Regions from separate parts of the Sporosarcina beigongshangi genome, predicted to be linked through region 4. Evidence: riboswitches for the same ligand, from Rfam matches in the RefSeq annotation. Region 4 holds a riboswitch; each other region holds the start of a gene.

Region 1 (7,537 bases), on a different contig from region 4:
TAAATATTTACGTTGAGCAAGCAGCCGCCCAGTTATAATGAGGCGGCTGCTTGTTTTTATTGAAATAGATCTACAAAGTATCCCCAATCCTACCGCCAACCCGCGTATGTTGTAACCGTACGACAAGCACTAAACCAAGTGCTGCACCACTGATACTTGATACAAGAAATGGCGGTACAAAAAAGAACGCAGTCATTGTTGTACCCATTAGTATTTTGGCGTAGGGAACGGCAATAAGTGACGCAATGCCGCCGGTCCCGATGACTTCACCGATGGCTGCGAGCCAAGTTTTGCCGAACTGCTTATACAAAATGCCAGCTAGGAAAGCCCCAATCATACCACCTGGAAATGCGAGCAATGAGCCCGTGCCAGTGAGGAGGCGAACGAGCCCGGTCACAAAGGCGATCATGACGGCGGGGATAGGTCCAAGCATAATAGCGGCAACGACATTGACCGCATGTTGAACAGGATAGGCGCGTGCGATGCCTGCTGGGAATGATACGAATGTGGAGCCGGCAACCGCAATGGCAACGAACATCGTCATAATGACCATTTTTCTAGTTGTTATGATGAAAAAACCTCCTTGCTTATCGCAATCTTGAAACGGCGAACTGTGATATAGGGATCAATAGCTGAGGCGATGGCTGAAATAATGGAGACGCCCGAAGCACCTGCTTCTAAGACTGGTTCAAAGTTAGCGACTGTAATGCCGCCAATCCCGACAATCGGCATAGCGGGATAAAGGCTACTCATTTGTTGGATAAGAGCTGTCCCGCTGACGGGTTTTGCGTCTGCTTTGGATGAAGTTATATAGACTGGTCCCATTCCAACATAATCAGCACCCACCTTGATTGCCGCTAACATTTCAGACTCATTGTGCACGGAAACGCCTAGTATTTTATCTTTACCAATCCGCTCCCGTACTATTGCGGCTGTTTCGTCATCCTGTCCGACGTGCACGCCATCTGCATTGATGGCAATTGCCAACTCCACATCATCATTGACGATGAATGGCACATTGTAGTGCTGACAAAGTGTTTGACAGGCTTCAGCAAATGCCCGTTTTTCATTACCAACTAAAGCGTTGTTGCCTTTTTCCCGTAATTGAAAACAAGTTACGCCACCCCGCAGTGCTTCCTCCAATACTTTCAGCGGGTCAGACACCCCGGTATTGACACTGCCCATGATGAAATACAATTGTAGTTGTTGTTTAATCAATGAACACTGCCTCCTTTTTCGCCGCTGCATTCTGTTGTTGATATGCCCAGTGATTGGTGGGTCCATGTCCTGCCGAGCCAAGAGTTAGCCCGTCTGAAATGGCTGCTTGGATAAACCGTTTGGCATCGATAACCGCCTTGGAAATGGGCATGCCTTGCGCAACCCGTGCGGTAATCGCAGCAGAAAAGGTACAGCCAGTGCCATGTGTATTTTGGGTGTAGATCCATTCGGAACGAAGGGCAAGGCGTTCACCATCTGCAGATAACAATAAATCCTCCGCATAGTGAGCCCCTTGTCGATGTCCGCCTTTCATGACAACCGCTCCTGCTCCTAGCTGCAAAATGCGGTTCGCGGCTTCCTCGATATCTTCATCCGATTCGATTGTCATCCCGGCAAGCACTTCCGCTTCTGGAATGTTCGGTGTGATGACAGACGCCATTGGGATTAAAAATGTTTTCAATGCATCGACCGCCTCCTCTAATAAAAGTGAAGCGCCACCTTTCGCTATCATGACAGGGTCGATAATGAGCGTGGGGGAGTCGTATGATTGTAGTGTTTCTGCCACAGCACGGATGATGTCTGCAGAAAACAGCATGCCTGTTTTCACTGCTCCAACATTGAAGTCGTCTAGTACTGCCCGTATTTGTGCGGTCACACCAGCCGCATCAATCGGATAAACACTGTGTACGCCGAGTGTGTTTTGTGCCGTTACAGCTGTCAAGGCAGATGTACCAAAGACGCCTAACTCTTGAAAGGTTTTCAAATCGGCTTGAATGCCTGCGCCGCCCCCACTATCGGAGCCTGCAACTGTTAAAGCGATAGCTGTCATCCGGCTTCACCTCCAAGAGCATTCAAAAACTGAACTTGAAAATCGCCAGGTCCCTCGGATTTTTCAGCCGCCTGTTGTCCAGCTTGTTTATAAAAAGTACATGCAGTTACCACTGCACCTAACTGATTTCCATTGGCGACAGCCAAAAATGCCCCTGCAACGGCACTTAGTAGGCAGCCGCTACCTGTAATTTTGGCCATCAATGGATGCCCGCCTGTAATGTGAAGCGTTTTGTTGCCGTCGGTGACAATATCGACCACGCCAGTAACGGCAACGATACAATGATGCCTATGCGCAACTTCTTCTGCAAGTGCCGTCAAATCTGCCTCACCTTCACCTGCATCGACGCCTTTCGCCTCCCAGTTTGCACCCGCAATCGCCGCCAGCTCACCCGCATTACAGCGGATGAGCGTGACATCGACTTCATCTAAAATCCCTAAAACGGATTCTTTACGAAAAGCGGTCGCTCCCGCACCGACAGGATCGAGGACGATAGGTTTTCCATGCTGATTGGCACTTTTTCCAGCAAGCAGCATCGCTTTTACGGTTTCTCGTTTTAATGTACCGATATTCAGCACGGTACAAGACGAGATGCTAGCGATTTCGGCAGCTTCCTCTACGGCGTCCGCCATGACAGGAGAAGCGCCGAGTGCTAGAAGACCGTTCGCTTGGAAGTTAGCAACGACAATATTTGTGATGCAGTGTATGAGTGGTTGATTGTCCCGTAGTTTTTGTATCATTGGCTTGCCGCCACTTCGTATGAGTGAATGGCCCACTGTTGTTGTGTCCAGGCCATTTCCCAGAACTGCCATTCATAATAGCTACTCTTGCGGAAATGTTCTTTAAGCTGAGTACGTCTTTCAGGTGAAACGGCTTCCGCAAGTTCATTCATCCGAGAAATTTGTTCTTGTACAAGCTCCGCGAACCATTCTGAACCGTATGTTTGAATCCATTTATCGTAAACAGGGTGATTTGGTTTCGCGTCTTTGAGTCTTTCGCCAATTTCATAATACAACCAGTAACACGGTAACAATGCAGCAAGTGTATCCGCCAAATCACCTTCATGAGCTGCACGGTACATATGCGAAACGTATTGATAAGCTGTCGGTGCAGGTTGGAACGTCGAGCGTTCTTCCTCGGTTATTCCTAACATGCCGAAAAAAGACTCATGCAAGGACATTTCTGCACTACACGTCTGCTCCGCATGAGCTGCAAAACGTTGTGTTGTCAATAAATCCTGTGCTTTTACTGCACCAAGCGCCTGGATTTTTGCAAAATGTGATAAATAATAAGAATCCTGTTGCACATAAAACTTGAACACATCTAACGGCAACGTGCCGTCCGCAACTCCTTTGACAAATGGATGGTCAAAACTCCCTTGCCATAACGCATCACATTCTGACCGCACTTCTTCACAAAATGTCATCCTGTCCACTCCCTATATTTCTTATATTGAAAATGAAAAAGCCGCCTCCTGAATTAGCTCAGGAAGCGGCCCACGATGGTTTGGTTCATAAATAAACAGCGCGGTCCCACTTCCCTACGCTGGTATGATCCAGATCAGGTTCCAAGGGTCCGCATATCTATATGCGTCTCAGCCTTTTACAAGACTCCCCTAGTGGCGATAAATATTCGATTTTCATCACAACTATAACATAATTCGGACAATTAGCAAGGTATAAAACGATTGTTTGTCGTTTTGCCACTCCGAATAAAAAGTTACTAAACGCTTCTGGCACCTACGCATGAAAAAACACAATAAATTAATACTAGCTTAATAATAGACAGCTAGAATTGGTGATAGGAAGATAACATATTTGGAGGGCAAACAGATGACAATGAGAAAGAAAATAATTACAGGCATTGCGGCAGCGAGTATTCTTTTTGGTGCAAGTCAGCCACATAATGTATTTGCGGAACAATCGTCTTTATTTCAATATAAAGGGGATGATTTGAAGGTGACGCAAATTGGTCAATATGACAGCACTGTAGGCATTGGCGGTACTGAAATTATGGCTTATGATGAGACACTAAAACGTGCCTTTGTAACAAATGGTGTCGTATCTGGAATTGATATTCTTTCTTTTGAATCATTAACGTCTGGTGAATTTACAAAAGTAAGAGCATTAAAACGCATATTTTTAGCGGAGTTTGGAATTGAAAATGTAACAGATATTACGAGCGTGGCATCACACCCGACAAAAGATTTAGTTGCTGTTTCTGTTGTGAGCAATCCGAAAACAGACCCTGGTTATATTGTTTTTCTATCGAAAGACGGGGCATACATATCGAACGTGCAAGTCGGTTCGTTGCCTGACATGGTGACATTTACACCGGACGGAACAAAGGCCATCGTTGCAAATGAAGGAGAGCCGAGTGATGATTACGCGGTTGATCCGGAAGGTACGATTTCGATCATTGACGTCACGAAAGAACCAAGTGATTTCACAGCAAATACGCTTTCATTTAAAGATGTAGAAATCGATGGAAAAGTTCGAGTGAATTCTAAAGGCACAGTTCTTCAACAATTGGAGCCTGAATATGTAGCGGTTTCAGAAGACAGTAAACTAGCGTATGTATCGATGCAAGAAAATAATGCCATCGCTACAGTTGACCTTGTAGCAGAAAAAATCCTTCATGTGAAAGGGCTTGGGGTGAAGGACCACTCCATTCCTGGGAACGAGCTCGATGGGAAGCGCAATGATGAAACAACAATTGAACGCCTTCCACTTCTAGGTTTTTACATGCCAGATGCCATTGATACGTTTACCTCCGGTGGAAAAACGTATATTTTAACACCTAATGAAGGAGACGCCCGAGATTACGATCCGTATTCTGAAGAGGCGGAAATCGGTGATATCGCTGATAAGATTAAATTGAATGCCAATCATTATAAAGGGTTCACCCAAGAAGAACTCGATCAGTTAGTGGCAGATGGATTATTTGATGAAATGAAGAAAACAAAAATTACACTCGAGCAAGGTATGACTGCAGATGGTTCTTACGAGGCCCTTCATTCGTACGGCGGACGCAGTTTCTCGATCTTTAATGCTGAAACAATGGAGCTCGTTTTTGATAGTGGAAGTGAATTCGAGAAAATTACAGCTGAGGCACTTCCTAAGTTTTTTAATACGGATAACGAGGAAATTGCCTACGACAAACGGAGCTCGGCAAAAGGTCCAGAACCAGAAACTGTTGTCAGTGGAGAAATTGACGGTAAACAGTATGCATTTATCGCTTTGGAGCGAGTGAGCGGAATTATGGTCTATGACCTCGCAAACCCATTGAAACCCGAATTCGTTACATTTATAACAAGTAGGGATTATAGTGGGGATATTAAAGGGGATGTATCACCTGAAGGCTTGCGCTTTATTTCAGCTGATAAGAGCCCTACAGGTCATGCCCTATTAGCGGCGACTCATGAAGTGTCCGGCACTGTCGCAATCTATGAATTTGGCGGAAAAGACATGAACAAATCGAATTTGTTTGAAGATGTTGGAGAGAGCCACTGGGCACATCCATTTATTAATGACCTGTACCAACGCGGAGTTATCAGAGGCAAAACGGAAACGACTTTTGCACCTCAAGAATCCGTAACGCGCGCACAGTTTGCGGTTATGTTAGCAAATGCCCTTGATTTAAAGCCCGCTTCTAATGGTCAACAATTTTCTGATGTTCCAAGCTGGGCGCAGGATGGGGTACAAGCTGTTTTTGAAGCGAAAATTAGTAACGGTAAATCAGAAAGACGATTTGATCCAAGTGCAAAACTTACACGTGAACAAATGGCTGTGATGGCGATAAATGCATATGAATTTGCAACAAAAACAACAGTTCCAGTGGCGGGTAAACAGAACTATAACGATCTAAAAAGCGTGAGTGATTATGTACGTGAAGCTGTTCAAAAAGCATATACGCTAGGGATAATGGAGGGCGAAGGGAATAAGTTCCAACCGAAAGAATCTTCTACGCGTGCACAAGCTGCAAAAGTGATGTCAACTTTGCTGAAGCAAATAGAAAGTGAACCGCAAAAGTAATAGTTAGTGCCTGCCACCCTTCGAACCTACGATGTGGACAGGCACTTTTTTATCTGGATTGATGACTATGCTTTTGGATGAAAGGATAAAGAGGAATTGTGGCAGGGGTGCAAGATATGAAAAGGATTTGTAAAAATTATTTCAAATAGATACTTAGGTCCCTTTTATTCCTCCCGATTTGATATAATTCCTTAGGCCTGAAAAAGCCATGAAAACAGATTGGGGAGAGAAAATATGCGCATCAAGACGCGGCTTATACTTGTGATTTCTATCTTGATTTTATCGATTTCGATTGTGGGGATATTATCTACACGGTCTTTACAAGATAATGTAGAAGGCAATAAGAACCTGAATACGTTGATGGACATGCAAACTATTTCAAAGCATATTCAATATCGACTGGCAGGTCTTTCAAACGATGAAAGAGCTCTGCTAATCACGGGAGATGAAACGTTTGCGGAGCAAATGGAAGAAAAGTCAATGGACATACTCGCTCAATTTGATAAATTAAGTGAGCTATCCAAAACCTCTTTGGATAAAGAGAGAGTTGATGAAATAAAGAGGAATTATGAAACATATTGGTCTCAAAGTCAATCGGTTATCAAGACGTTTGCTACAAGTCCAGATAAAGCGAAAGAAATTCATTTTGGAGAAGAGCGAAGAATTCGCAAAGAAGTGTTAGATCCATCCTTCGAAGGTTTTATTGCAGAATTGGATCAAGAGACAGCCTACGTCGATACGAGTATTCATGATCAATCCAAAGTAAGGTTGGTTATTTTGGTTGTCATTACGGTTGCAGCAATATTGTTTGGCCTAATAGTAGGCGCACTCCTTTTGAGAGCCATTGTCATTCCTTTGCGTCAGTTGAAGGAGCAAATGAATGATATTTCTAACGGTGACGGTGATTTGACAAAGACAATCCATGTGAAAGGTAAAGATGAATTGGGGGAAGTAGCAGGCTCGTTTAACCAATTCCTTGGTTCGTTAAGAGACATGATTATGCAAATTGGCGAATCTTCTCAGCAAGCGGCCGCTTCGTCACAACAGTTCTCGGCGAGTGCAGAAGAAACAAAATTCTCAGCGAATCATATAACGGATCGCCTGCAAACAATCTCTACAAGCATGGATCAGCAATCAGAATTCCTTGATGAGAGCTCACATGCTGTTGAGGAGTCTTTACAAAGATTACTTCGCATGACATCTCGCACAGCAAAGGTTGCGGATGCCACTTCTGTAGTGACGGAGCAAGCCGGTCGTGGAGAGAAGTCTGTGGAGGAAATCGTTGCATCTATGGAATTTATTCACCAATCCGTAGCTGAGGCAGATGACAATATTAACTCATTAGCTGAGGATACAGTAAAGGTTGGAGAAATTACAACCATCATTAATGACATTGCGGCACAGACGAATCTATTAGCTTTGAATGCAGCAATTGAGGCAGCTCGGGCAGGGGAGC
Region 2 (7,537 bases), on a different contig from region 4:
CAGCCAAACCAATACCTTTATATCAGTGCTTCAACCGAAGCAACAGAATTCGTTCGAGTTATTACTAAAAAAGCATATGAAGCAGGAGCACGTCAAGTATTTGTAGACTGGGCTGATGACGTTGTTTCCCGTTTACGTTATGAACAAGCACCTGCCGATTCTTTTGCTGAATTTCCTGAGTGGAAAGTGATGGAACGCGAGCAGCTTGCAGAAAAAGGTGCAGCATTCATGAGCATCGTTTCTCAAAGTCCCGATCTTTTAAAAGGGATTGAAGCTTCACGCATCGCGGATTTCCAAAAAGCGGCTGGGCAAGCCCTCGATAAGTACCGTCAATATGTCCAGTCTGACAAAATTAGCTGGACAGTAATTGCATCACCCTCGGAGGCATGGGCTGCCAAAGTATTCCCGAATCTTCCAGCAGCTGAACAAGTGGATGCATTATGGAACGCTATTTTCAAAGCTGTACGCGCTGACCAAGACAATCCCGTCCAAGCATGGGTTGAGCACGACAACAACTTACATGCAAAAGTGGATTACTTAAATAATAAACGCTTCCGTAAATTGCATTACACAGCACCAGGCACCGATTTAACAGTGGAATTACCTGAAGGCCACTTATGGTGTGGTGCAGGTAGCGTCAACGAAAAAGGACATACTTTTATGGCGAATATGCCTACAGAGGAAGTCTTTACTGTACCGTTGAAAACGGGTGTCAATGGCTATGTTTCCAGTACAAAACCATTAAGCTACGGCGGTAATATTATTGATAACTTTAAAATCACATTTGAAAATGGACGTGTCACAGATGTAACTGCTGAGCAAGGCGAAGAAGTATTGAAACGCCTAATTGATACGGATGAGGGTGCGAAGCATTTAGGTGAAGTTGCGCTCGTCCCACATGCTTCTCCTATCTCTCAATCTGAACTACTGTTCTACAATACACTGTTCGACGAAAATGCATCCAACCACTTTGCGCTCGGAAGTGCCTACGCATTTTGTATTGAGGGCGGTAAAAAAATGTCCCGTGAAGAGCTGATTCAACACGGACTAAACCAAAGTATTACACATGTTGACTTCATGGTCGGCTCAGAAGAAATGGATATTGATGGCGTGTTCGATGATGGATCTACAGAACCAGTATTCCGTTCAGGTAATTGGGCATTCTAAAAAACTTCACAATTAATTCATGATCTATTTTGATTTACTACTTAAAATACAGGCTCTTATACTGTATAATGACAGTTGAGGCTAACTATCATTGCAGAGAGGGGTCTTATACATGGGCTTAATGTTCACAACAGTTATCGGTTTCATGGTCTGTCTTGGTATTTCCGCATTATTTATAATGAGAAGTCTCCAAACAGCTTTCATCGCTACCGATTCAGAAATAATTGATCCAAAACCTGAAACAAAATTTTAAGAGTTGCCAAATAGGCAGCTCTTTTCTTTTTACATCTTATTCTGTAATATAAAACTAAACTAAAACCATTGGAGGTTGCTATGACTATTCTTTCTACGATTCTTGAGTTTAATGAAACATTCGTCATTGAAAAAAAATATGAAGAATATGCGACAACTAAATTCCCAGACAAGCATATTGTTATTTTAACTTGTATGGATACTCGCTTAACCGAATTATTACCTAAAGCGATGAACTTAAAAAATGGTGATGCCAAAATTATTAAAAGTGCCGGTGCGATTGTTAATCATCCCTTTGGTGGAATTATGAGGAGTTTGCTCTTAGCAATCTACGATTTGCAAGCAGACGAGGTATTCATTGTTGGGCATCATGATTGTGGGATGAGCTCCATAGAAACAAGTAGTATTATTGATAAGATGGTTGACCGCGGAATTGATCGTAGTCTTTTTAAAACACTACAATATTCGGGCGTAGACATGAAAGATTGGCTTCACGGCTTTAGTGATGTGACAGAAAGCGTCAGAATGAGTGTCGATATCGTTCGAAATCACCCCTTGATGGATAAAACAGTGCCTATCCATGGGCTTGTTGCTCATCCTGATACAGGTAAACTTGATATAATTGTCGATGGCTACGCTTTCGCCGTACAGAATTAGTCGACTTATTTCCCGGGAAATATACAAAAGTAGAAATAGCATACCTAGACATGACAAGAGCTGATATCTTTTACAGATACCAGCCCTTGATTTTCATTGCCCATTTCCGCAAAATATTCTTACCCCTTCAAAAATCATCTTCAATTATTGCATACATATAATGATCTTCCCAAACACCATTTATGTATAGCAATTTCTGCATGAGACCCTCTTGCAAATAGCCCGCTTTTTCCAATACCTTCATAGATCCGATATTACGCGGTGAAACAAATGCCTCCACTCGATGCAAGGCCAGCTTCTCAAATGCAAAATTAGTAACGAGACTAACCGCTTCTGTACCAAGCCCTCGTCCTGTCTCTCTCTCATCCATCGAATAGCCTACGAAGCCACTTGAAAAAGGCAGTCTTTTAATACTATAAAGGGAGATATGTCCAACAAGTCTACTCGTATCCGAATCAAATATACCGAAGTTATATTCTCTTCTATCTCGCATTTGATAAATCGACTCTCTGATTTTCTCTTTTTGAGTAGCGACCGTAAAATAACTCGCTTCATGACGAGGTTCAAAAACAGACCAATAGTCTTTATTTGCACTTAGTAATTCAGTGAAGAGCTTTGCGTCATCCTCTGTTAATATTCGTAAATAGCACGTTTTACCTTCAAGCAAAATCACTACCCATTCACCCTTCTGCTGTTCTAAATTTTCGTAAAAAAGCTTCTTATAGTATAACATGAAACGAAGGAAGGCGAAATTATTCAATTACACTACTGGGAATTCGGAGAGCTCCCACTGATTGAAGTTAATTTGTGACGGAAACTTCACACTTTCCTTCGCAGGTTCTACCTTTCCTATGTATACTATTCAATAGGAGGATTTGAATATGTATAGAATTATGATTATGACCCTTTCGCTCATTGCCATCATCCTTGTCAATGTAGCAGCAAATAGTATACCTTTTAACGGCAGTACAACAGTGGTCATCGCAAGCAGATTACCAGTGCTTTTCATGCCTGCCGGATATGTCTTCGCATTGTCGGCTATTATTTATACGCTACTAGCATTTTGGCTCTACGGCTTTAAACGCAATAATGCTACTTCCAGCCAATCACTACAGAGCGGGCGAGCTATCCTATTTACAATTAGCTGTCTGCTTAATATTGTCTGGCTTCTGCTTTGGCATTATGGTTTCTTTAATTGGACCATTGTTTTCATGACTTTGTTACTCGTTACATTGCTAGCCCTATATTTCACTTACCCTAAAAAAAACAACCAATTGTTTGGTAGAATTCCGATTGCCATTAACCTTGGTTGGATTTTCATTGCGACCATTGCTAATATCAGTTATGTCCTAACGCTACATGAATGGTCAGGGTGGGGACTCAGTGATCCGTTATGGACAGTCATTTATTTGACCTTCGCTACGGCCATTGCTCTCCATTTTCTATACCACCATGCGGATATAGCCCTAAGTAGTGTATTTATATGGGCATTTATAGGTATTGCAGTGAAAAACGGTGTAGATGAATTATTCGTCTCGGCAGCAGCACTTTTTTTAACTGCGGCAATTGCTGTCGTGATTTTTTTCAAAAGAAAACAACTTACTTCCGTTAAATAGAAAAAACGCCGCTCCTCCTTTGGGAAGAACGGCGTTTTTTCATGTACGCTTTAGCAAACGCGGTGCTTTCATAAATAATAATGAGGCTACAAATGCTGATAAAATGATGGAAGGAATCATATAACTTGCATTATATATGAGCGAATAAAGCCAAACTGGCTGTCCTTCAGGTGCGAATGACGCAAAGAACACGATTCCTCCGATGAAATGAGCAAGGTATCGAAGAAGTCCGCCAATCACCGTACCTACAACGATTGCCTTGATCATCGTTCCATTATTACCTTTCGCTTTGCCACTTAACAGCCAACCGAGGGTAACTGCCGCTACACCAACGAGTGCATAGGCTACAAAATAATCGAGTGCTGCCTGAATCGGGTTAAGAACATAGGCACCCGTTGCAATTTGCAAAACACCAGTAACAAATCCTGTCAATACACCACCAAGAATCCCCCAACGAAATGCCATGACGATAATCGGTAACATCGACAGTGTAACCGATCCACCTTGCGGCATTATTTTAAAACCAATCTGATCCAGTACAAATGATATAGCCCCCAAAATAGCTACTTCGAGTAAAAATTGCAGACGCTTACGATCCAAATGACTTCCTCCTCCTACTAGTTTGTGTAGGATTCCGGGCATAAAAAAAGACATCCCGGATAGAATGGGACATCACAAAATGATGGTTGCCATCCACATCCCTACGCAAGAATAATCTTACAGGTTCGAAGGGTCAGGACAAATTGTCCAATCTCAGCCCAGAAAGGCACCCCTTGTGGTTCAAGTTATTCAATTACATCATTCATTGTATAAGATGGAGGTTCTTTAAGCAAGATAATTAACAAGTATCACAAATAACATATATAGTTAACATATAACGGAGGGATACTCTTGCAAAACAATAAACTATTAGCTTCCTTATGCTATTTCAGCGTTTTTTTTGCTCCTTTACTGTTGCCCGTCATCATTTATTTCATGTCAGATAACCGAGAAATTAAGTTTCATGCAAAACGTTCACTTGTCTCCCATCTCGTCCCGACCATATTACTCATTGCAGGATTTGTTATTTTTTCTTTCTCTATGTTTTCTTTAACAAGTCAAATAAGCGGGATTTCTGGCAACAACTTCAACTTCAGTTTTTGGCAATTAACCCCGTTTATTTTCATGCTGATTTATGGACTTCTATTTGTCATCATCGTCATATGGAATATTATCCAAGGCATTAAGGTGTTAAAATAAGGTTTATCGTACTTGAAACGCGGGAATGGGATACAAAATACTTTTCTTAGGAGAGAATACATTTGAATATCGGAAAATTAATTAAGACAGCCATTAAAATAGCACCCATTGCCTATCCAATTGTACGAAAAATAATGGCAAACAAGAAAACTTCTAATCCAACCACTTCAAAAAAATAATTCACATGCCTGCAATCTCTTTCAAGTTTGCAGGCTTTTTTCTGCGTTATAATATGATATAGTATGTTATAGAAAACCGAACGGCAGAAAGGATTTGTGCAAAATGATTGCAAAAACTGAACAAGATATTGAAGCACTAAAAAAAATCGGCAAGATTGTTGCTGAAATTCGCGAAGCGTTAAAAGAGGCAACTGTCCCGGGTAAAACAACAAAAGAAATTGACGAGCTCGCTGGACGTCTCTTCGAAGAAAAAGGAGCAATTTCCGCACCCATTGACCAATATGATTTTCCTGGCTATACATGCATCAGTGTCAACAATGAAGTGGCGCATGGCATTCCAGGTGCACGCATTATTCAGGACGGAGATCTTGTCAATATCGACGTTTCGGGCTCTTATGGCGGCTTTTTCGCTGATACAGGTATTTCTTTTGTTGTTGGAACACCTGATGATAAAAAACAACAGCTTTGTGATGTTGCCGCAAGTGCCTTTGAGCTTGCGATGACGTATGTGAAGGCGGGTTCCAGTTTGAACCGAATCGGTAAAGCGGTCGAACGTGAGGCAAAAAATCACGGGCTAGCCGTTATTAAAAACTTAACGGGTCACGGCATTGGTAAATCATTACATGAAGAACCACAGCATATTTTGAATTACTATGACCCTTCCGACAAAACGCTTTTGAAAGATGGAATGGTACTGGCAGTTGAGCCCTTCATCTCACAAAAAGCTGAGCATATTATTGAATCAGGAGATGGCTGGACATTCGTTACACCTGATCATTCACTCGTTGCACAAATCGAGCATACGATTATCGTTACTAAAGGTGAACCAATTATTTTGACTAAAATTTAATCCGCAGAAAGGGCTACCCTTTGAATCCGTGTCGATTCAAAAAGTAGCCCTTTTTATTATTTCTTCTTATTATTTCCAACTGTTTTCGAGTTACCTTCTGTCAGTTGACCTTTATACCAAACCTTTTGGACCGTTTTAATGCCTTTTGTTAGCTTACGGTAATCGCGCTCCTCTGCATAGGACAACAGCGTTAGCACTTCTCCGTCTTCTCCTGCACGTCCTGTTCGCCCTGACCGATGTAAGTATTGTTCAATCGTATGGGGCACGTCTACATGGATAACATGCGTCAAACCTTCGATATCCAACCCGCGTGCCGCAAGATCCGTTGCGATTAGCACACGCAACTCCCCTTTTCGGAAGTTTTCCAACGTTTGCTGTCGCTCAAATTTCTTCATTTCTGAATGCAGTACCGCAATCGGGGCCTCATTATACTTGAGCTTCATTTCTTTCATCCGAAGCTGGTCTACATTATTAATAAAAGCTAGGGCTCGAATTCCTTTTAAATGTGAAATCCCCCGTAAAACATCCGTCTTGTCTCGCACATCCGTCTTAGCAAATGAGTGGACCACTTTACCTGATTTCGGCATTTCCTCAGCACTGACTTGAATGTGAATGGGGTCATTCATAAACTTACTAGCAACCACTTCGATTTCTTCTGTAATCGTTGCAGAAACGGCAATTACTTGCCTGTCTGGATTCGCTGCGTCAATCATATTTTTTACAATTACACGGTGATCACGAGATAGAAGTTGATCTCCTTCATCCAACACAATATGACGTATATCATGCATTTTCAATTTCTTCACTTTCACAAGCTCTGCTAACCGACCAGGCGTTCCAACAACGATTGTTGGTTTTTTCTTCAAATGCTCAATTTGGCGTTGCATATTGGCACCACCAATGAGCTGAGTCACAGTAATCGGTGTTCCTTCAACCCATTCTCTAATGACGTTGACAATTTGCATCGACAACTCTTGTGATGGCGTCATAATCAATGCCTGAGTCTGTTTTTTATGACCATCGACTAATTGCAAAATGGGCAAGACGAAAGCCAATGTCTTCCCAGAGCCTGTCGGTGATTCCGCGACGATATCTTTACCTGCCAGTATTTCTGGAATCAGTTTTGTTTGAATCGGCATTTCGTGTTCGAACTTCCATTTTTTCTTGAATGTAGCATCTATATTTTCCAAGAAGGACATGCTTATCCCCACCTTCACTCTAGTCTTCTTAGTGTATCATAATCATCAAGCGTTTTACCTTCAGACCTTTATTACTTTTTAACGGTATGGCCACATCTTTCAATCGCAGTCTCTGCAAGGATTAGCAATGAATCAATGCATTCCTCCCCTAGCCCTAACTCCTGTCGAACAACCGATAATTCCGTGCAACCAAGAATGATTTTATCGCAACCTGCTTCTGCCATCGCACCTTTAATAATCGCCCACTTCTCATGATCAGCTGGTTTCCCAGCCTTCACATCATCATAAATGAGGGACATGACCACTGACTGTATGTGCGCATCGGGTACGATAGGCGTCATCCCGTAACGCTCGCATGCTGACTGATAGACACCCGTT
Region 3 (7,537 bases), on a different contig from region 4:
AAAGCGATTTTGAATTTGATTCCAAAAGATTCGGGTGAAATAGATATTATGGGTTCTACGCTGAAAGAAGTTCGTAAACGGATGGCTTATGTTCCGCAGCGAAGTGCAATTGACTGGGATTTTCCAATTCGGGTGAAAGAAACGGTTCTGATTGGTACGTTTCCGTCCGTTAGCCTATTGAAAAGACCAGGTAGGAAAGAAAAGGAATTAGCTTTGAAATGTCTGGAAAAGGTAGAAATGTTAGCATTCCAAGATAGACAGATTGGTGAATTATCAGGGGGACAACAGCAAAGAGTTTTCTTGGCACGAGCGCTCGCTCAGCAAGCTGATCTATTTCTTCTTGATGAACCGTTCGTGGGGATTGACGTAGCAAGTGAGGAAGTAATTGTGAGGATTTTAAAAGAGCTAAGGGACGAAGGGAAAACGATTATTGTTGTGCACCATGATTTAAGCAAGGCAGAAAAATATTTTGATGAGCTTCTGTTGTTGAATAAGGAGCTGATAGCAAGTGGGGATGTGAAAGAAGTGTTTACTCCGCGCAATATTGCAAAAGCATATGGTGGACAGTTATCCTTTTTGGAAGAAATGGTGATGGCAAAATGATGAATTTTATGAACTCATTAATCGAATATGGATTTTTACAAAAGGCTTTACTGACATCAGTGATGGTCGGCGTGATTTGTGGAGTTATTGGCTGTTTTATCATATTACGTGGAATGGCATTGATGGGCGATGCTATATCTCATGCTGTATTACCTGGCGTGGCTATATCTTATATGTTAGGCATCAATTTCTTTATAGGAGCAGTGGCGACAGGTATTTTAACTGCTGTCGGGATTGGTTTCATCAGCCAAAATAGTCGGGTGAAAAACGATTCCTCAATCGGGATTGTTTTTACGGCAGCGTTTGCCTTAGGTATTCTGCTTATCACAGCTCTGAAGAGTAGCTCAGATTTATATCATATTCTGTTCGGTAATGTATTAGCGGTAAGGCCTTCAGATATGTGGATTACGCTCATCATTGGAATTCTCGTCTTGGGAAGCGTTTATCTTTTCTATAAAGAATTACTAGTCAGTTCTTTCGATCCGGTTATGGCACAGGCTTATGGTTTACCGACGAAGGTGATTCATTATTTTCTCATGACGCTGCTGACACTTGTGACAGTTGCCTCGTTACAGACGGTTGGCATTATCCTCGTTGTTGCGATGCTTATCACGCCAGCTTCAACGGCATATCTATTGACGGATCGCTTATCGGTCATGATTGGTTTGTCGGCACTTTTCGGCGCAGTTTCTGCAGTAGGTGGGTTGTATTTAAGCTTTACTTATAATCTTGCATCAGGTGCAACAATCGTTCTCGTAGCGACAACGCTGTTTATCTTATCCTTATTATTTTCACCGAAACAAGGGATTCTATTGCGAGCGCTTCAAATGAAAAAAACAATCACTGATTAAATGAGAGGGAGATTATTAATGAAGAAATTGATTTTACTGTTGGCGACAATGGCTATTGCGGCTTTGGTATCCGCATGTAGCCAAGGGGAGACTCCACCAAAAGAACAAAATGAAAAGTTGGAAATTGTTACGACCTATTCAATTATCTATGATATGGTGAAAAATGTTGGAGGAGATTATGTAGAGGTGCATAGTTTAGCACCCATAGGCTCAGATCCACATAATTATGACCCACTCCCTGAGGATCTTGTATTGACAACGGATGCGGATGTTATATTTTATAATGGTTTGAACTTGGAAGAAGGAAATGCTTGGTTTAATGAAATGATTGAAACTGCCGGCAAATCAGTTACAGATGATAATGTTGTCCGTGTCAGTGAAGGTGTCGAGCCGATGCTGCTTAGTTCGGATGAACATAAGAATGAAGAGGATCCACATGCTTGGCTCGATGTTCGGAATGGTATCCAATATGTTGAAAATATTCGTGAGGCATTGAAGAAGAACGATCCTGCTCACGCGGATGATTATGATGAAAATGCAGACAAATATATTGCTGAACTGAAGGAACTTCATGAAGAAATTCTTGGAATGATGCATGCGATTCCTGAAGACAAACGCATACTTGTAACGAGTGAAGGGGCATTCAAATATTTCTCGGCTGCCTACGACTTCCAAGCAGCTTATATTTGGGAAATCAATTCACATAGTGAAGGGACTCCAGAGCAGCTGAAAAGCATCATTCGTATAGTGAAGGAGGGTGGTGTTCCATCGCTTTTCTTGGAATCTAGTGTTGATCCGCGAAGTATGGAGATGGTATCGAGAGAAACAGGAGTACCAATCCACGGTAAAATATTTACGGATTCATTAGGGAAAGCTGGTAGTGATGGAGACACATACATCAAGATGATAAAATGGAATGCTGATATGATTGCCGATGGATTAGGAAAATAAAAAACAAAAGAGTCATGCATCATCTTCTGATAGACGCATGACTCTTTTGTTAGTGTCTTGCATACTTATAGCGAGTTCTGTTCTTATTTCATATTGACATAGATACCTTCTAGGTTTGCTTCTTTTTCCAATAAACCCGTTGCCTTCATCCATTCGGCAGTTACTTTCCATATCTCTTCGTCTTGTTCGCCAAATGCACTAGGCGACTTCATTTTTGGAAGCAGTACGGACAGGGATTTTCTTTCTACCTCTTCGACGAGTGGGAAGTTGGCTTCATCTTGATGTTTTAGCAAGATAGATAACGCTTCTTCCGGATCATTTTCCATATCGATGAAAGCTTTGCCAACTGCGCGCCAAAATGCTTCAATGTTCTGTTGTTCTTTCTTCCATGTGTCGTCACTTGTCACGATGACAAGCTCGTAAAATGATGGCACGCCGAAGTCTGTCGGGTCGATATAGCCTGTAGGGAATCCTTCATATTCGAGCAAGGGTACTTCATGATTTATATACGCACCGATGACGGCGTCCGCTTTCTTTGCAATCAATGAAGAATTCAGTTCGAAACCAACGTCGACCATATTCACTTTGCTATAGTCAGCACCGTCAACATTCATCATCGTTTGTAGCATTGCTTCATTTAAGGGAATACCTGTATAGCCGACGTTTTTACCTTCCAAGTCCTTTGGTGATTCGATACCGCTTTCTTTTAAGAATGCGACATGATTCAGTGGAGAACGAACAAGGACCCCGATCGATTTGACACCAATGTCTTGTTCGGACCGCGCAATAATGACATCAGGCTGATAGGTAATCCCAAGCGTCACTTTTCCTGCAGCAGCAAGATTGATAGGATCAGTTGGGTTTGCAGGGAACTGAATATCAAGCTCAATTCCTTCGTCTTCAAAATAGCCTTTTTCCTCAGCAACATAGAGGAAACTATGCACAGCATTTGGGTACCAATCGAGCATAATGCTCACTTTTTTCGTTTCATTTTGATTGCATGCGCAAAGTAGTAGAATTAATGCGATGCTCGTTAATGATAATGTAATCTTCTTCAACTTTTTGACCTCCATTTTAACAGACGATTTTCCATATATGTCACGCTACTAAATAAAACAATTCCGACGACAGTTAGTACTACAATGGGTGCAAACACGGCGGCACCATCAAATTGCGTCATCATTCGACGGCTAAAGTATCCGAGCCCCGCTTGTGCACCAAGCCATTCTCCGATAGCTGCACCAATTACGCTGAGTGTTACAGCGACTTTCAAGCCTGAAAAGAAGTGCGGCAGTGCGGTTGGTACGGAATATTTCAAGAAAATATCTTTTTTCGTAGCACCCATCGTTAAAAAAAGTTCGTGCATGTCTTTTGTTCCGGAAGATAGTCCGTCAAATGTATTGACGGTAATCGGGAAAAAAGTGATTAGCACGGTGACGGCAACTTTACTCCAAATGGTATAACCGAACCATAAGACAAAAATAGGTGCCAACGCAATAATGGGAATCATTTGGGATGCTATCAAAATTGGATAGAGTGCCTTACGAACATTCGAATTGGCAGACATCCAGACAGCAATAGCAACGCCTAAACTAATCGACATAATGAGTCCAATGACAATCGTTAGCAAGGTGATAGGCAAATGTTTCAGTAAAAGAACGTCCTTCAGCTCCCAAAATCGAACAGCAATTTGACTAGGTGAAGGTAGGATGAACGGTTTATTGAATAGCCGTGCACCAAGCTCCCAAACACCGGCGAACAAGACAATAATGAGAAGGGAAGAGGTGTTTCTCATGCGCGGACCTCGCTTCGTAGCTGACAAAGCAACTGCTCTTTCAACGCAATCATTTCCGGGTGATGACTATCACTTCTCATTCGCCGTCTTACAAGCGGGATGTCGATTTCTTCGATTGAAGTGACCGGTTTATTTTTTAATAAAAAAATACGATCAGATAGAAATAAGGCTTCTTCGACATCATGGGTAATGAATAACACGGTAGCTTGTCTTTTTTTCCATTGGCCAATTAACCATTCCTGCATGGATAGCCGTGTAATCGCATCGAGTGCTGAAAACGGCTCATCCAACAATAGAAGGGGGCTACCGGAAAGGACGGCACGTAGAAAAGCAACGCGCTGTTTCATGCCACCTGAAAGTTCAGCAGGAAAGCTGTTCTCTGTTCCAGCAAGACCGAATTCTTCTAATAAAGGCAGTACTTGTTCACGTGCCGTGTGCTTAGTCATCCCTGTTATTTCAAGAGGCAGACAGGCGTTATCTGCAATCGTCCGCCATGGTAGAAGCAAATCTTGCTGTGGCATATAGCCTACCTTGCCGAGTCGATTTCCGTTTGTCTCTCCAGCAAGTGAAATGGAGCCAGTGGACGGTTCTTCTAATCCGGTAACGAGGCGGAAAATTGTGCTTTTTCCGGAACCACTAACTCCAACAATCGAAATAAATTCCCCAGGATGAATCGTAAGGCTCAGCCCATCGAGAATCATGCTACCGGATGGATAGCCGAATGAAACCTTGTTAAACGCCAGCATGTAAGGTTTCCGACCCTGGCCACATCTGTTTGTCATTGGCCATATCCCAAAACATGTATTCAAAGCGCGTCGTATTAAGGAAGATTTCTTCCAGCTTCAGTAATTCATGTTCTGGTTTTCCAGCCACCGCTTTATCCATCAAATCGATACACCAACTAGCCAATTCTCCGAATTCCTCTGATGCATACATACGCACCCAATCCCCGTATAAAGGATGATCAGCAGCGCCTGGAATGGCGTTTAGTTCCTTACCAATTTCCCAGTAACTCCATGCACAAGGCAACAATGCCGCAATCACTTCAGCAGTTGTCCCATTTTGACAAACATGCAGCATGTAGTGCGTATAAGCAAGAACAATTGGCGAGGGCTTAGCTGTTTCAAGTTCTTGTTCAGAGATCCCAAAGCGTTCTGCATAGCCCCGATGTAATGCCATTTCGGTGTTGAGTGTACCATCGAGGAGTGCTGCAAACTTACCCATCGTTTCCAAGTCATCCGCTTTCACAGCCCCAATAGCAAATACTTTTGCATAATCAATTAAATACAAGTAATCTTGCACCATGTAAAATCTGAATTTATCCGGATCGAGTGTCCCATCGCCTATTCCTTGGACAAATGGGTGACTATGATTCTGTCTCCAAATTGGTAATGTCTTTTCAAGCAAGCGGTCAGTGAATTTCATAACTAAAACACTCCCTAAAATTTTAATCTAAACACTCAAATTCGCCTTGGCGTATTTGAGCCCAAATTTTTATCGAGCTTTCTCGATAAATTCCTCTGAAAATCTGTGGCATCCGCCGGAGGCTTTCACTTTATTCGGAAGAATAAAGTGAAAAACCCACTCCTTGAAGAAGTGGGTTGTAGACAGTCAAAGCTATCCGGAAAACAGACCGGCAGAATTATGTCAGCACCTCTTCCTTACGCTGGTATTAACCAGTTCAAGTTATAAGGGTTAAGGCACATGCCTCTCTCAGCTCTGTTCGAGCACCCCTAGCGGTGAATCTTATGCAATTGGATTTGCCCTATTATAAGCATACCTAGACTATAAGGTCAACTACTAGTTTGGAAATAGGAGGAAAGGGGGAAGGAATTCATTTTTACGTCTCAGTCCTGTAAAGTAGTAGAAAAGAGCATTGAAAGGGGACATGAAATTGAAATTTTTTCATACAGCAGACTGGCATTTGGGCAAGCTTGTTCAAGGAGTCTATATGACGGGCGGTCAGCGCTATGTGCTTGATCAATTTATTGAGGCAATAAAGGAAGAGCAACCGGACGCTATCGTGATTGCGGGTGATTTGTATGATCGCGCGGTACCCCCAACAGAAGCGGTTGCACTATTGGATGAAGTACTGGAAAAAATTATTATGGAACTGAAGATACCTGTTTTGGCCATTGGTGGAAACCATGATAGTCCAGGCCGCCTCAATTTTGGAAGTGGATTGATGCGGGCCAACGGATATCATATTGCTGGTCAAATGACGAAGCACATTGAGCCAGTCATTTTATCAGATGAACACGGCGAAGTTCATTTCCATCTAGTGCCGTTTGCAGACCCGTCTGTTGTGAAGCATCTTCACGGTGATGAAGAGATTTCGAATCATAACGATGCGATGAAAAAAGTAATAGAAGGAATTCAAGAAAACTTGCAAAAAGATACACGTCATGTTTTTGTAGGACATGCATTTGTCACTTCACACGGAGAAAGTGAAGCGAATACGAGCGATTCGGAACGGCCATTAGCCATTGGTGGTGCAGAATATGTTTCAGCGCAGTTATTCGAGCTGTTTCATTATACAGCACTAGGTCACTTGCATCAGGCGCATTTTGTGCTGAATGAAACGATTCGTTATGCGGGCTCACCTATGAAATATTCAATTTCTGAGGAACATCACAACAAAGGTTTTTTCATTGTTGAACTTGATGCACAAGGTCAAGTGACGGTTGAAAAACGGGAGCTAATACCTCAGCATGATATGAGGACAGTCGAAGGCACGATGGGGGATATTTTATTGCATCCAATCAGTGATGATTTTGTCTTTGTTAAATTGTTAGATGACACGCCGGTTTTATTCCCAATGGAAAAAATACGGTCGGTTTATCCAAATGCTATGCATATAGAAAGAAAAATTCATATCCCAAGAAGAAAGACAGAGGATGAATCCCGAATTGAACATGAGAAACAGGATGACGTTGCTCTATTTAAAGCATTTTACGAGGAAATGAAGGGCGAAGCCGCAGATACAGAGACGGAGACCTTGTTTGCGCAAGTGCTTCACGAAGTTATGCATAAGGAGGGGCTTGAGAAATGAGACCTATCCAATTAACGATGACGGCATTTGGACCGTATAAAGGGACGGAAATCGTCGATTTTAGGGAGTTAGAAGATAATCGATTGTTCGTAATTTCAGGTGCAACGGGTGCTGGGAAAACGACGATTTTTGATGGGATTTGCTTTGCTTTATATGGACAAGCGAGTGGTGAAGACAGGACGGATAGTGGAGCGATGCGTAGTGACTTTGCGGACGATGCTGTACCGACAACAGTTGAGTTGTTGTTTGATATTCAGAACCGAACGTATCGCATACTGCGTCAAA
Region 4 (7,537 bases):
CAGCCACGTTCTTTCTTTAATTTATCCACAATCTCACCCATTCCTTTATAGAAGCGACCCAAATTTTCTTTTAATCGAGGTTCTAATTGGTCTACTTTACTACTTCCAATTGAAGGATGATCATCTTTTGTCACTTTCTTCCGATCACCCCATCCCTGAAGATTTGGCTCGAAATCATAAATCAGTTCATCATTCAAAAAGCCCATTGCCGTATCTAGTATACGTACTTCCCCAAAACTTGGTAAGACAATTCCGGCTTCTGGATACGCCTTATACATATATTCCATCTCTTCAACTACTGGATGATCCTCCCAATGAAAGCTCGTTCGTACATGCACCTGTACATAGTGAACCGACCACAAACGAGGATTTTCTGAAGCAAAAATCACGACGCCTTTGTGTAATTCATTCTGATGATCCTCGATTTCTTTCATAACTTTTTCCTTCACTACTTTAAACGCCTTCAGTTCATTGTCGTCCTTAGAAGCAGTTATATATTCTTCGATTCGCTTCAAACCACTTTTTAAATGGATTCTCCATGCTCCTTTTAGCTGATCTGGATCGGCTGGATTCGTATTGACATATGCACTTAACACACAACGACTTGTACCCTTAAATTCTTTCAGGGCCTGTAATTCTTTATTAATTGACATCAGTGCTATACCTCCTTCAGTTTTCCACGATACAAGCATGCCCCTTAATCGCTCAATTCAAGCCTAAGGAACTACAAAATACATCTGTTGTTACCGCAATGTTTTTCGAATAAAATAGTGCGACAAACTTACGATTTCGAAAAAAAGTTCATCCATCTATTGCATTTTCCAAATGTAAGTGCTACTATCGAATTAGAAGTTCAATAGCGGATCACATGTTACTGATACGATCAGGCATGGTGGTAAACAGAGAAAGGTTTAATTATCTTTCGCAGTTACCCCATGCCTTTTTATGTTCTGTATTTCTCATTGATAAAATATAATGAACTGTGGATCCTTTGATTCTTCATACCCACAACTATAAAGGAGTTAATAGTCATGCTATCAGGCCTATTCAAAAAACGTAAATTAGAGATTTTCGCACCCGTTAACGGAGAAATCATCCCACTCGACCAAGTGCCCGACCCAGTATTCAGTCAAAAAATGATGGGTGAAGGTGTTGCTGTCATTCCTACTGAAGGTACTTTCCGCTCACCTGTTGAAGGTACAGTCGTTTTAATCTCTGACTCGAAACATGCAATCGGACTCCGAACAAGTGATGGTACAGAAATTTTAATTCACATCGGGTTGGAAACGGTCACTTTGCAAGGAAAGGGATTTAAAGCTTTAGTAGAAACTGGTGACAACGTTTCACTTGCACAACCGCTTATCGAAGTCGATTTAGACTATATCCGTGAACATGCGACAAGTATTGTCACACCAATTATCATTACGAATAGCAGTGAAAAGGCTATACAATGCACTCATACGAAAGATGGCATTGCTGGGAAAACCTTAGTAATGACTGTTTCTAATAAATAACACACTTCCACTGAAAGCTTAGCTTCATTCAGCAGAAGTTTGATGATTCATTAAGTTGGGTACCTAGTTTGAAGGTCCGCCTTTCTTACTAAAGGACTAGACTTCTGTAGTTGAAGCTTCGTTTTCAGTATTAAATGATTTGCCAAACGTAGGTAAATCTACTAAATGAGGAGGTGTCCTTCAGTTGAAGGTAAAAAAAATTCTCAATAATAACGCTGTTGTCGTCCTTGACGGTGAGCGTGAAAAAATTGCGATTGGTGCTGGTATCGCTTTCAATAAAAAGCGTAATGATATCGTCAGCCCTGACAAAATCGAAAAAATATTTGTTATGAGAGAAAATGATAAGCTCCAGCAACTGCTGAGTCGAATTCCGGAAGAGCATTTTACCATCTCTGAGGAAATCATTACATACGCAGAAGATCATATGGGTACCAAGTTAAACGAACATATTCATATCGTCTTAACGGATCACCTATCCTTTGCAATTGAAAGGGTAAGGGACGGTATTCATTTAAATAATAAGCTATTACATGAAATCAAAATCCTTTACAGAAGAGAATTTGAAATTGGTCTTTGGGCAATCCAACATATAAAAGAGAAATGCCAGGTAGAAATGCCTGAAGACGAAGCGGCTTTTATTGCGCTACACATCCATACGATGAAGCCACAAGGAGGTGATTTACACGATACCGTCCGGCAGACAACGATTATCCGAGACATGGTTCAGTCAATCAAGAAGCATTTAACGATTACGATTGAAGAGGATGACATTTCCTACCATCGTCTTATCACGCATCTCCGCTTTACCTTAGCAAGAATGAATAATTATGGCGTGCACACAATGGATGAGGAAATGCTTGTGATGATTAAAAAGAAGTTTCCCCTTTCCTATAATTGTGCAGTCGAAGTCGCGAAGGAATTAGTCGCTGAACATGAAGTTGATTTACCTGAACAAGAATTAGGCTATATCGCACTGCATATTGAACGGTTGCGAAAACCGTAGCAACATGATTTGTCATCATATTTTATTTTCCGATTTTAAAAAACAAGAAACAGGGGTGGATTTATCATGATGAAATATTTTCAAAGGCTGGGAAGCTCTTTAATGCTACCGGTGGCTGTATTACCTGCAGCTGCTATTTTGATGGGTATTGGGTACTGGATTGACCCTACTGGTTGGGGTTCTGGCAACGTAGCAGCCGCTTTCTTAATTAAGGCTGGTAGCTCGATTATTGACAATATGTCTATCCTATTTGCCGTCGGTGTCGCGCTTGGGATGTCCAAGGATAAGGATGGCTCTGCCGCATTAAGTGGTTTAGTCGGTTTCCTAGTTGTCACAACACTGCTAGCAACTGACACTGTAGCTATGCTGCTTGGTATTGATCCTACCGAAGTAAATGCTGCCTTCGGAAAAATTGCTAACCAATTTATCGGTATTCTTTCTGGTCTTATCGCTGCTGCTATGTACAATCGCTTTAGTCATGTTCAATTGCCAACCGCATTGGCGTTCTTTAGTGGTAAACGATTAGTTCCGATTATGACAGCTGCTTCTATGCTAGTTGCTTCTGCAGCACTATTCTTTATCTGGCCAGTTGTTTATACTGGATTGGTTAACTTCGGTGAAGCAATTAGTGGACTTGGCGCTGTTGGTGCGGGTCTATATGGTTTCTTCAACCGTCTATTGATCCCAACTGGTTTACACCATGCTTTGAACTCTGTTTTCTGGTTTGACGTTGCAGGTATTAATGATATCCCTAACTTCTGGGCTAGTAATGGTACAAAAGGTATTACTGGTATGTACCAAGCAGGTTACTTCCCTATTATGATGTTTGGTCTACCGGCCGCTGCTCTTGCCATGTATCATACCGCTAAAACAAAACGTAAAAAACAAACTGCATCATTAATGCTAGCAGCAGGTTTTGCTGCATTCTTCACAGGTGTTACTGAACCAATCGAATTTGCATTTATGTTCTTAGCACCTGCACTTTATGTAGTGCATGCTGCTTTAACAGGTCTATCTCTATTCATCGCTGCTTCGTTCCAATGGACAGCCGGATTCGGTTTCAGCGCTGGTTTGGTCGACTTTGTCTTGAGTTTAAAAATACCTATTGCCAACCAACCTTTCATGTTAATCGTTCAAGGTTTAGTGTTTGCAGTTATCTACTATGTGATTTTCCGTTTCTTAATCGTCAAATTCAACCTGAAAACTCCTGGTCGTGAAGATGATGAGAATATTCAAGATGGAGACGGCGCAGCTGTTGCAGCAGGAGGCAATAAATTCTCAGGCATGGCTGCTACAATTTATGATGGTCTAGGCGGAGACGCTAACGTTACTTCTGTCGATCATTGTGCAACACGCTTACGTATCGAAGTAAAAGATATGAATAAAGTTGATCAAAGCAAAATTAAAACTACTGGTGTACCTGGCATCAACGTTGTCGGATCACAAAGTATTCAAGTTATTGTTGGCACAAGCGTACAGTTTGTAGCTGATGAAATTAAAAAGATGCGTAAATAAGGTATATGAAAAGACCGAGCTCCGTGCTCGGTCTTTTTTCTATTCCCAAGTATATTGTCTAGCATAAATGACTATACTACTAATCACAGAGGGGCGGCACTTCTCTGTCCCGCGTAGGGGGCACTTTCGACGGAAGGTGGAAAACAATACGACGCATAATCCGACTGGGGATTTTCCCGGCAGTGCCGCGACTTACATAGAGAGATGCTACGACTTATCCCCTACTCTATAAGTTTGGACTTGCTTCATTCACACGGATGTGGCAGAGTAGTAGATGTACTAATCATAAAAAATTCATACAGTTACAATTATGTGGGGGGACCAGTCGAACTGGTTGAGATATACTTTGGAAGTATAGACCCTTAGAACCTGATCTGGTTGACACCAGCGGAGGGAACATACTCATTAGCCATGTCTATTGTTTATGCGTTCTTCGGTTGCCCGGAGAACGCATTTTTGTGTTCAAAAGAGATGTATTTTGTGTTCCTTGGGCAACCGTTCACTCGTAATTGCTATGAATCCAAGAGGAGGAATAGGTTTGAGAAAAGTTTTGTTGTTCGTCATGCTTTGTTTGTTGCTGGCGGCGTGTGGTACCGATAAGAGTAATGAATCGAAGAAAGATGGCGAATTAGAGAAAATCCAATTTGTCCTAGATTGGACGCCCAATACAAACCACACGGGCTTGTACGTTGCACAGGAAAAAGGCTTTTTTGAAGAACAAGGGCTTGACGTGGAAATTATGCTTCCAGGTGAAGCGGGTGCTGACCAACTTGTCGCAGCAGGAAAAGCACAATTTGGCATCAGCGCACAAGAAACGATTACAGAAGCGCGTGCACAAGAGATCCCAGTCGTGTCAATCGCGGCGATTCTCCAGCATAATACGTCGGGATTTGCCTCTTTGAAGAAAGCCGGCATTGAATCACCGAAGGATTACGAAGGTAAAACATATGGTGGCTGGGGTGCTCCAGTTGAACAAGCCGTCATCTCTTCATTAATGGACAAAGAACAGGCTGATATCAATCAGGTTGAAATTATCAACATGGGGAATTCAGACTTTTTCACAGCCGTCGAACGTGATATTGACTTCGCATGGATTTACTATGCATGGACAGGCATTGAAGCCGAACTACGGGGCATTGACTTGAACATGCAGTATTTAAAAGATTTCTCTGACAAGCTGGACTATTATACGCCTGTCATTACAACGAGTGAAAAAATGATTAGTGACAACCCAGATACGGTTCGAGCTTTTGTCAAGGCAGTTAAGCAAGGCTATGAATTTGCCATTGACAATCCAGATGAAGCGGCATCGATGTTATCGAAAGCGGTTCCTGATCTCGATGAAGAACTGGTCAAAGCGAGTCAACAATGGATTTCATCAAAATACCAAGACGATGCACCGCGCTGGGGTGAACAAAAACTTGAAATTTGGCAAGGCTATGCAGAATGGATGACTGACAACAATTTACTCGACGGTGAATTTATCGCAGACGACGCATTTACCAATGAATTTTTACCTAAATGAGGAGGAATTATTATGACAAACGCACTCGTTAGTATTCAAATCATACCGAAAACGCCAAATGGCGAAGATGTGATTCCCTACGTCGATGCTGCTATTGCAGTCATTGAAGAGGCAGGTGTCCCTTATCAAGTATCACCGCTGGAAACGACAATGGAAGGTAACTTGACGGAGTTGCTAGCTATTGTCCAAAAAATGAATGAGCGCATGATTGAAAAAGGCTCACTAAGCATCATTTCACAAGTAAAAATATTTTATAAGCCAGACGGCGCTTCCATGGACAAATTGACGGAGAAATACCGTTGAACCACTTATTAAAAAAAGGATGGCGACCTTTATTGGTCATCATCCTTTTACTTACCTTATGGGAAATAGCAGGTCGCCTATTTGATATTCCAGCATGGCTGCTCCCCGTCCCTACGCAAGTATGGCAAGAGGCGATGCACGGATGGACGCATTATTCCGGACACATCTTATCGACCATCCGTCTCACTCTTACCGGTTATACAATTGGCATACTCGTAGGGCTAGCAGTCGCTATATTGCTATTCCGTCTACCCGTATTACAGGAAGCCTTTTATCCGCTTCTGATTTTATCGCAAAACATTCCAATCATTGTTTTAGCACCTTTACTCGTCATCTGGTTTGGTTTCGGTATGTTGCCAAAAGTGATTATCATTGTACTCGTGTGCTTTTTCCCAATTACCATCGCCACATTGGATGGCTTACGGCAAACGGACCGGGATCTATTGCATTATATGAAAATGACAGGGGCATCGAATCGACAAATCTTTTGGAAATTACAATGGCCCTATGCCCTTCCCTCGCTATTTTCTGGTCTGAAAATCGCCGCTACCTATAGTGTCATGGGGGCTGTTATTTCAGAATGGCTCGGTGCGAATAAAGGAATCGGTGTTTATATGACACTGGCCTCTTCTTCATTTAAAACGGATCGCGTATTTGTTGCCATTTTGCTCATTATGATTCTAAGTTTGACTTTTTTCGCTATCATTGCATGGATTGAAAAATGGCTATTCCGCTGGCAGCGACAAGGAGGAAATTCATCGAATGGGTAAGTTACAGTTACAGCAGATTTCAAAATCTTATGGTGATCATCATGTGCTACAAGATGTGTCCTTTCATGTCGATGAAGGCGAATTTGTCACGATTGTTGGCCCGTCTGGCAGCGGGAAAAGCACATTATTTCAACTCATTGGTGGCTTGTATCCACCAGATCACGGTGAGATTATGCTAGATGGCAACACGCTCAACAACTCACGTGGCCACATTAGCTATATGCCACAAAATGCTTCGTTGTTTCCGTGGCGAACGATTTTAGAAAATGTATTACTGAGTTCAGAAATTGCGGGACAAAAAGACACTGCAACTGCATTGGAACTCATTGAAAAAGCCGGACTAAGCGGCTATGAACAAGCCTATCCACACCAATTATCCGGTGGTATGAAGCAGCGCGTCGCCTTTATTCGCAGTCTTAACAGCCCGCAGTCCATCATCTGTTTAGATGAACCATTCTCTGCACTCGATGAATTCACGCGATTTGAAATGCAGGAATGGCTGCTGGCTATTTGGGAGCAATACCGTAAATCGATTGTATTTATTACACATAATATCGAAGAAGCTCTGTATTTATCAGACCGAATTTTAATTCTTTCCGATAAACCAGCGTCCATCCAAAAGGAAATTAGTGTTCCTTTTCCAAGACCACGGACGGAAAGTATGTTGTTGAGTGAGCCATTTATGCAATTAAAAAGGGAGATCCATAATGAGCTACGAGGAAAATAATCAACTGCCAATCATTGATTCACATATCCATCTTGATCAATATGATATAGCCGGACAGAGAGCAATTATCGACGATTTGGAACATCCATCCTCTACACTAAACGGCTTAATCAATGTGTCGATGGATCTCGCTTCCAGCATCAACAATCTCAAGCTTGCGGAAGCTCATTGTGGCATCCA

Evidence for each region. Region 4 has a riboswitch for thiamine pyrophosphate ahead of R2B77_RS08120 (ABC transporter substrate-binding protein). Riboswitches for the same ligand answer to the same signal wherever they lie in the genome.
Region 1: linked by a shared signal. The riboswitch ahead of tenA (thiaminase II) and the one ahead of R2B77_RS08120 (ABC transporter substrate-binding protein) in region 4 are both predicted to bind thiamine pyrophosphate.
Region 2: linked by a shared signal. The riboswitch ahead of thiT (energy-coupled thiamine transporter ThiT) and the one ahead of R2B77_RS08120 (ABC transporter substrate-binding protein) in region 4 are both predicted to bind thiamine pyrophosphate.
Region 3: linked by a shared signal. The riboswitch ahead of tenA (thiaminase II) and the one ahead of R2B77_RS08120 (ABC transporter substrate-binding protein) in region 4 are both predicted to bind thiamine pyrophosphate.

What each region holds. Positions count from the first base shown of each region.
Region 1 is NZ_JAWLIR010000031.1:93,767-101,303, reverse strand. It holds gene thiW (energy coupling factor transporter S component ThiW) at 71-568, opposite strand; gene thiE (thiamine phosphate synthase) at 565-1,248, opposite strand; gene thiD (bifunctional hydroxymethylpyrimidine kinase/phosphomethylpyrimidine kinase) at 1,211-2,047, opposite strand; gene thiM (hydroxyethylthiazole kinase) at 2,044-2,787, opposite strand; gene tenA (thiaminase II) at 2,784-3,473, opposite strand; TPP riboswitch at 3,568-3,674, opposite strand; gene R2B77_RS13885 (choice-of-anchor I family protein) at 3,880-6,081, shown strand; gene R2B77_RS13880 (methyl-accepting chemotaxis protein) at 6,316-7,537, shown strand, end outside.
Region 2 is NZ_JAWLIR010000028.1:94,351-101,887, reverse strand. It holds gene R2B77_RS13105 (aminopeptidase) at 1-1,167, shown strand, start outside; gene R2B77_RS13100 (beta-class carbonic anhydrase) at 1,501-2,076, shown strand; gene R2B77_RS13095 (GNAT family N-acetyltransferase) at 2,204-2,749, opposite strand; gene R2B77_RS13090 (hypothetical protein) at 2,958-3,692, shown strand; gene thiT (energy-coupled thiamine transporter ThiT) at 3,732-4,292, opposite strand; TPP riboswitch at 4,374-4,476, opposite strand; gene R2B77_RS13080 (DUF4870 domain-containing protein) at 4,584-4,931, shown strand; gene map (type I methionyl aminopeptidase) at 5,214-5,960, shown strand; gene R2B77_RS13065 (DEAD/DEAH box helicase) at 6,017-7,159, opposite strand; gene R2B77_RS13060 (cysteate racemase) at 7,231-7,537, opposite strand, start outside.
Region 3 is NZ_JAWLIR010000008.1:10,315-17,851, reverse strand. It holds gene R2B77_RS05870 (metal ABC transporter ATP-binding protein) at 1-603, shown strand, start outside; gene R2B77_RS05865 (metal ABC transporter permease) at 600-1,454, shown strand; gene R2B77_RS05860 (metal ABC transporter substrate-binding protein) at 1,473-2,405, shown strand; gene R2B77_RS05855 (ABC transporter substrate-binding protein) at 2,489-3,463, opposite strand; gene R2B77_RS05850 (ABC transporter permease) at 3,460-4,200, opposite strand; gene R2B77_RS05845 (ABC transporter ATP-binding protein) at 4,197-4,946, opposite strand; gene tenA (thiaminase II) at 4,933-5,625, opposite strand; TPP riboswitch at 5,842-5,945, opposite strand; gene R2B77_RS05835 (exonuclease SbcCD subunit D) at 6,095-7,252, shown strand; gene R2B77_RS05830 (AAA family ATPase) at 7,249-7,537, shown strand, end outside.
Region 4 is NZ_JAWLIR010000011.1:26,340-33,876, forward strand. It holds gene R2B77_RS08100 (VLRF1 family aeRF1-type release factor) at 1-653, opposite strand, end outside; gene R2B77_RS08105 (PTS sugar transporter subunit IIA) at 1,032-1,514, shown strand; gene R2B77_RS08110 (PRD domain-containing protein) at 1,699-2,517, shown strand; gene nagE (N-acetylglucosamine-specific PTS transporter subunit IIBC) at 2,584-4,032, shown strand; TPP riboswitch at 4,337-4,445, shown strand; gene R2B77_RS08120 (ABC transporter substrate-binding protein) at 4,547-5,557, shown strand; gene R2B77_RS08125 (thiamine-binding protein) at 5,570-5,860, shown strand; gene R2B77_RS08130 (ABC transporter permease) at 5,857-6,630, shown strand; gene R2B77_RS08135 (ABC transporter ATP-binding protein) at 6,623-7,357, shown strand; gene R2B77_RS08140 (TatD family hydrolase) at 7,338-7,537, shown strand, end outside.